DNA from 2 places in the Achromobacter sp. HZ01 genome. Region 1 is predicted to be linked to the other one. Evidence: riboswitches for the same ligand, from Rfam matches in the RefSeq annotation. Region 1 holds a riboswitch; the other holds the start of a gene.
The links. A riboswitch is a leader RNA that binds a small molecule or an ion and turns the genes downstream of it on or off. The one in region 1 is predicted to bind glycine.
Positions count from the first base shown of each region.

Region 2: it holds a riboswitch for glycine, as region 1 does, so the genes downstream of both, A6B37_RS01525 (D-amino acid dehydrogenase) here and gcvT (glycine cleavage system aminomethyltransferase GcvT) in region 1, are expected to answer to the same signal.

Region 1 covers NZ_LWKV01000002.1:637,707-641,104, forward strand. The annotation lists gene gcvH (glycine cleavage system protein GcvH) at 1-355, opposite strand, end outside; gene gcvT (glycine cleavage system aminomethyltransferase GcvT) at 439-1,539, opposite strand; glycine riboswitch at 1,627-1,750, opposite strand; glycine riboswitch at 1,785-1,880, opposite strand; gene A6B37_RS12050 (ZIP family metal transporter) at 1,940-2,833, opposite strand; gene A6B37_RS12055 (superoxide dismutase) at 2,864-3,398, opposite strand, start outside.
Region 2 covers NZ_LWKV01000001.1:331,514-334,911, reverse strand. The annotation lists gene A6B37_RS01540 (MetQ/NlpA family lipoprotein) at 1-11, opposite strand, end outside; gene A6B37_RS01535 (CopD family protein) at 155-580, opposite strand; gene A6B37_RS01530 (DUF2242 domain-containing protein) at 670-1,467, opposite strand; glycine riboswitch at 1,673-1,765, shown strand; glycine riboswitch at 1,767-1,858, shown strand; gene A6B37_RS01525 (D-amino acid dehydrogenase) at 1,905-3,131, shown strand; gene A6B37_RS01520 (amidohydrolase family protein) at 3,144-3,398, opposite strand, start outside.

The DNA.
Region 1 (3,398 bases):
AGCCGGCGGCGTCCAGCAGCTTGTCGGCGTCGGCGGCGTTGACCGGCTTGATCTTGAAGATCCAGGCGGTGAAGGCGGATTCGTTGATCAGGTTGGGGTTGTTTTCGAGTTCTTCGTTGAACGCGACGATTTCGCCGGCCACGGGCGCGTAGATGTCGGAGGCGGCCTTGACCGACTCGACCACGCCGGCGGTCTCGCCGGCCTTCAGCTGGGCGCCGACCTTCACGTCGCCGACGAAAACCAGGTCGCCCAGCTGGTCCTGGGCGGTATCGGTGATGCCGACGACGAACACGTCGCCCTCGGCTTTGACCCATTCATGGGACTCGGTGTACTTGCGATCGGTGGGCAGACTCATGGGAGCTCCTGGGAATACGGGTAGATGAATGGTGTTGCGCGCCTCGCGCGGGCGGCCATGGCGTCCCGCGCGAAGCTTCGAGTTTACGAGTGTTCGACGGCCTTGCCGTTACGCACGAAGGGCAATTTGCAGGCCAGGGCGGGCACCCATTTGCCGCGGATATCGACCTCGACCGTGTCGCCGGGCTTGACGCTCTGCGGCAGGCGGGCGAAACCGATGGACACGCCCAGCGTGGGCGACATGGTGCCGCTGGTCAGCTCGCCCATGCCGTCCTTGGTGCGCACGGCCATGTGCGCGCGCATGACACCGCGTTCCTGCAGCTTCAGGCCGAGGAAGGCGGCCGGGGTGGCGAACTGTTCCAGCGCCTCGCGGCCGATGAAGCGGCGCTCGGCGTCCTTCAGCGACACCGTCCAGGTCAGGCCGGCCTGGTTCGGCTGGATCAGTTCGTCCATGTCCTGGCCGTAGAGGTTCATGCCGGCTTCCAGGCGCAGCGTATCGCGCGCGCCCAGGCCGCAGGGACGCACGCCCTGGGCGGCCAGGTCGCGCCACAGCTGCACCACTTCGGTGGCGGGCAGCACGATTTCGAAGCCGTCCTCGCCGGTGTAGCCGGTGCGGGCCACCAGCGTGTCGTCGCCGACCACGGCGGCCACGAACGGGGTCAGCGGCTCGGTGGCGGCCTGCCAGGCCGGGCGCGCGGCCCACACCTTGGCGCGGGCGTTGGGGCCCTGCACGGCCACCATGGCGAGGTCGCGGCGGGCCGTGATGGCCACGTCGAAACCGCCGGCCTGCTTGACGCGCTGCATCCAGGCGATGTCCTTGTCGGCGGTGCCGGCGTTGACCACCACACGCCATTCGTCGGCAGCGAAGAAATAGATGATGAGATCGTCGATCACGCCGCCCTGCGGGTTCAGCATGCAGCTGTACAGCGCCTTGCCGGGCACGGTCAGCTTGGCCACGTCGTTGGCGACCAGGCGCTGCAGGAAGGCGAACGCGTCCGGGCCGGCGATGTCCACGTTCAGCATGTGCGAGACGTCGAACATGCCCGCGTCCTGGCGCACGGCGTGGTGCTCTTCCAGTTGCGAGCCGTAGGCCAGCGGCATGTCCCAGCCGCCGAAATCGACCATTCGGGCGCCGGCGGCGACGTGTTCTTCGGCTAGCGGGGTGCGTTTGAGGGTTGCGGACATGCGCGGAAACTCCGGGGCGGCTTGGTTGCCAGGGTTACGGAATGCCGGTGGTGCCAGGCGGGCTGCGCCCTGCACTACGGCTGAATCTTCCGCCCCTCTGTCCTTTTGCCTGAGAGTTGCCCCGCTAGGCGGGTTTGCACCTTCGGCGCCTGGGCTGCTCGACATGTCCCTTGTTTCAGGGGCGGCGCCAGGTCTCTCCAGAGTACTGTTTTGCCGTGTCCACGCGGTGATAAACCGGGACGGGGCAAGCATGGGCGGTATGGGTTACCTGAGCGATTCCGGGCGAATTGCGCCTTCGGCGGCGGCCGGATGGACAGGCCGCTCTCTCCCGCAACATGCGTGACAGCGGCGAAAGCATACAACGAAAGCCATCGGCAGGGAATGGGAACCGCGGCCCGTGCTAACCCAACGCGGTATCCAGCAGCATCATCAGCACGAAGCCCAGCATCAGCCCGCAGGTGGCGTAGACCTCGTGCCCCTTGCGGTGCGACTCGGGGATGATCTCGTGGCTGATGACGAACAGCATGGCGCCGGCGGCGAAGCCCAGGCCCCAGGGCAGCATCGGCGCCGACCAGCCGACCACGGCCGCGCCCAGCACCGCGCCCAGGGGCTCGACCATGCCCGACAGCATGCCCAGCGCCGCCGCGAAGGCCCGCGGATAGCCCGCGGCCAGCAGCGCCACGGCCACCACCAGCCCCTCGGGGATGTCCTGGATCGCGATGCCGGTGGCCAGCGCGGTGCCGCGCAAGGGATCGTTGCCGGCGTAGCCCACGCCGATGGCCAGGCCTTCGGGCAGGTTGTGCAGCGTGATGGCGAACACGAACAGCCAGGTGCGGCGCAGCCGGTGCGCCTCGATGCCTTCGCGTCCCTTGATGAAATGCTCGTGCGGCAGCGTGCGGTCCATGAGCAGCAGCACCGCGGCCCCCAGCAGCACGGCGCCCGCCACCGTAAGCCCCGCCCCCCAGGGGCCGTAGCCCAGCCCGCGCGCCGCGGCGATGCCGGGCGCCACCAGCGAGAAGGCGCTGGCCGCCAGCATCACGCCGGCGCCGAAGCCGAACATGCTGTCCTGCAGTTTCTGCGGGATGCTGCGGGCGAACAGGATGGGCACGGTGCCTAGCGCCGTCGCGGCGGCCGCCACCAGCCCGCCCAGCAGGGCGTCGGCCACGTGCGGCGCGCGCACGTCCAGGTACGCCCACAACTGGTGCAGGGCCAGGCAGGAAACCAGCACGGCCAGCGTCCAGACGCTGATGCTGGTGGCGGCGGGCCGCACACGATGGCGGCTGAAGGTATTCATACGGCGCTGCCCTCCTTCAGAGAGTCGCGTTCAGCGCTGCGCCGCGGCGTAGCGGCGCGCCACTTCAGGCCAGTTGACGACATTGTAGAAGGCCGCGATGTATTCCGGCCTGCGGTTCTGGTACTTCAGGTAATAGGCATGCTCCCAGACGTCCAGCCCCAGGATGGGCGTATTGCCGTGCATCAGCGGGCTGTCCTGGTTGGCGCTGCTCTCGACCGTCAGCCGGCCCTCGGGCGTGACCGAGAGCCAGGCCCAGCCGCTGCCGAAACGGGTCAGCGCGGCCTTGGTGAACGCCTCGCGGAACGCGTCCATGCCGCCCAGCTCGGACGCGATGGCGGCGGCCAGCGCGCCGTCGGGCGCGCCGCCGCCGGCCGGCGACATCACGGCCCAGAACAGGCTGTGGTTGGCGTGGCCGCCGCCGTGGTTGCGCACCGCGCCGCGCACGGCCTCGGGCAGCTGCTCCAGGCGCGCCACCAGCGCTTCGACCGGCTCGTCGGCGGCGATGCCCGCCCCTTCCAGCGCGGCGTTCAGGCTGTTGACGTAGGTCTGGTGATGCTTGCTGTAG
Region 2 (3,398 bases), on a different contig from region 1:
CGGGGAGTCATTTTGGAATCGCCTCTAAGCGGTTATGAGAGAAACGATTCTAGGGACGGACACGCCCGGCGCGAACGAAGACTTCGTTCGGTGCTTATGGCCGGGGCGTTTGGTTATGGCCGCGCGGCATATGCGCGCGGCGCGCCGACAGCGTTCAGAACGGCTTGACGACCACCAGCGCGACGATCGCGGAAGCCGCGACCACGGTGAACGGCGCGTACCAATCGATCAGCGGCGGACGCTGCGCGCCGCCGCCGGCCATGCGGCGCAAGGCCTTGCTCTGGACGCCCAGCAGCGCCGACAGCGCCAGCGCGATGGCGATCTTCACCCAGATCCAGTTCATGATGAACCAGCCGAAGGTCACGGCCAGGTGCAGGCCGACCAGCCAGGCCAGCACCATGGCCGGCGTGGTCACGTACAGGGTCCAGCGGCGCAGCGCGCCGAGCATCCTGCTTTCTTTCGGGGCTTGGCCGCCTTCCTGGGGTTGCGAGGACAGCAGGAACAGCGACACGAACAGCGAGCCGCCCAGCCAGGCGACCACGGCCGCCACGTGGAGCATTTTCAGGAGTTGGTATGTCATGGCCGGCATTATCGCCGCAGGCGCGCGCCGCGGCGAACCGGCTTGCAACGGCAATTTGCGCTACGGCAAAGCGGCGGCCCGGAGCGGCCTTACTTGGCGGCGTCGGCGCCTGCCGGCGGCGGGCTGCCCGCCGGCGCCGCCTTGCTGTCCGAAGGCGCGGCCGCCTTGCTGTCCGCGGGCGCGCCGGTCTTGCCATCCGCGGGCGCGGCCTTGCCATTGGCGGCCGGCGTATCGCTGGCGGCCGCCGGGTTCAAGGTGTCGGCCGGCGCATCCGGCGACACCGCGGGCTCGGCCGGCGCGGGCTTGGGCGGCGTCTTGCCGCGTCCGGCCGGCGCCGGTTGCGGCGCCGAAGCGGCCTGCGCGTCCGGCAGGAAGCGCTGCAACAGCTGGAAAAATCCGTCGTAGAACTTGGGCCGCGCCACCGTCTGGCTGGCGGTCTTGACCAGCGAATCGTCGCTGGCGCCGAACGGCATGGACACCTGGCCCAGCACGCTCACGCCCACGCTGGCCGAATTGGCGGTGCGCTTGATCGAATAACGGTCCTGCACCGCGGTGGCGAACACCGTCGAGCGCTCGTTCGACGCGCCATCGGCGGCGCATTCGATATTGAAGCTGATCTGCGTATGCTGGCCGTCCTCGGCCTGGAAATTCTTGTGCCCGGTCACGCGCGCCGACTCGAAGCGGTCGATCAGGTAGCCCTGGCTCAGCAAGGCGCGCCGGCCCGCGTCGCAGGCGGCCGCGCTGCTGGCGGCGACGCTGCGCGAGTAGGTGTCGTTCTGGGTGAAGTCCTCCTTCTCATACGCGGGCTTGGGGGAGGAGCATCCGGCCACGGCGCCCGTCAGGGCGGCGAGCAGGATCAGGGACGAACGGCGGGTGATACGAGGCATGTATGGGCGTCCGCGAGCCGGCGGCTTGCGGCAGTGTGATGCGTGAACGTCGGTTATAGCGCATCCCCCCGCCTCAAGCCTTTACCAGGAATGAACAGTTCAACAGAGAGGTAACAGGCGATATAACAGGGACAAAACGAACGGCTACTGGGACTAACCCCTGGTCCCACGCCGCCGGATTTTGGCTATTCTGCCCGCGTCGATCCAAAACCTCGCAGAAGAGACCTGCCCGCCGCGGCAGGCGCCGACGGAGCAACCGCCCCGGAAACTCTCAGGCAACCAGGACTGCGCGGTCTAGACAATCTGGAGAGCGGCGCCGCGCGCGCCCACCGAAGGGGAACCCGCCGCCTTCCGCGCGGCGCGTGAAACTCTCAGGTACCAAGACAGATGGGGTGCTGCGGCCGGGTGGCCGCGGCCACCCTACCCTTGGAGCGACCATGCCCCGCATCGCCATCATCGGCGCCGGCATCACCGGCGTCACGTCCGCCCATGCCCTGAACAAGCTGGGATTCGACGTCACCGTCTACGACCGCCAGCGCTACCCCGCCATGGAGACTTCCTACGCCAACGGCGGCCAGCTGTCGGCCAGCAACGCCGAGGTCTGGAACAGCGTGTCCACCATCATGAAAGGCCTGCGCTGGCTGGGCCGCCACGACGCCCCGCTGCTGCTCAATCCGCGTCCGGGCTGGCACAAGTATTCCTGGCTGGCCCAGTTCATCGGGCAGATCCGCAACTATCGCCAGAACACCATCGAGACCACCCGCCTGGCCATCGAGGCGCGCCAGCACCTTTACGCCATGGCCGAAGAAGAAGGCATCGATTTCGACCTGGAGCGCCGCGGCATCCTGCATATCTACCACGACGCGGCCAGCTTCGACACCGCGCGCCGCGCCAACGCGCTGCTGCGGCAAGGCGGGCTGGAGCGCTACGAGGTGACCGCGGAAGAAGCGCGCCGCATCGAGCCGGCCCTGCAGACCGCCTGCCACGCCGGCTTCTACACGCCGTCGGACGCCACCGGCGACATCCACAAGTTCACCAGCGGCCTGGCCCGCGCCTGCCAGCGCCGCGGCGTGCGGTTCGTGCAGGACGCCGACATCACCGCCATCGCGCACGAGGGCGGCGCCTACCGTCTGGACCTGGCGGCAGGCGCGCTGCCGGCCCGGCAGGAATCGGCCGACGCCGTGGTGATCTGCGCCGGCGCGGCCAGCCGCCAGTTCGCGCGGCAGCTCGGAGACTCGCTCAACATCTATCCGGTCAAGGGCTATTCGATCAGCGTGCACCTGGACGACGAGGCCAGCCGCGCCGCCGCGCCCTGCGTGAGCCTGCTGGACGAGGCCGCCAAGATCGTCACCAGCCGCCTGGGCGACCGCTTCCGCGTGGCCGGCACGGCGGAATTCAACGGTTTCAACCTGGACATCCGCGCCGAACGCGTGCAGCCGCTGGTGGACTGGACCCGCCGCCACTTCCCCGGCGTGCGCACCGCGCGCGTGGTGCCGTGGTGCGGGCTGCGCCCGATGACGCCGAACATGATGCCCAGGGTCGGCCCCGGCAAGCGGCCGGGGGTGTTCTACAACACCGGCCACGGCCACCTGGGATGGACGCTGTCGGCCGCGACCGCCCAGATGCTGGCGGCCAGCGTCCAGGCGGGCATGGGCCGGGCCTGAGCCCTGCGGCGCTCAATGCGCCGCGACCGCTTCCCTGCTGTCCTGCTCGACGGCGCGCGGCGGCGCGCCTTCCGCGCCCGGCGGGCAGGCGTTCTTGCAGATCCGCCCGTCCTTCATCACCAGGCTGATGCGGTCCGGGTCGATCAGCAGCGACAGGTCCTCCAGCGGATTGCCGTCGACCATGACCACGTCCGCCAGATAGCCGGGACGCAGCATGCCGAGTTCGTGCGGCCGCTGCATGATCTCCCCGCCCAGCCGGGTGGCCGA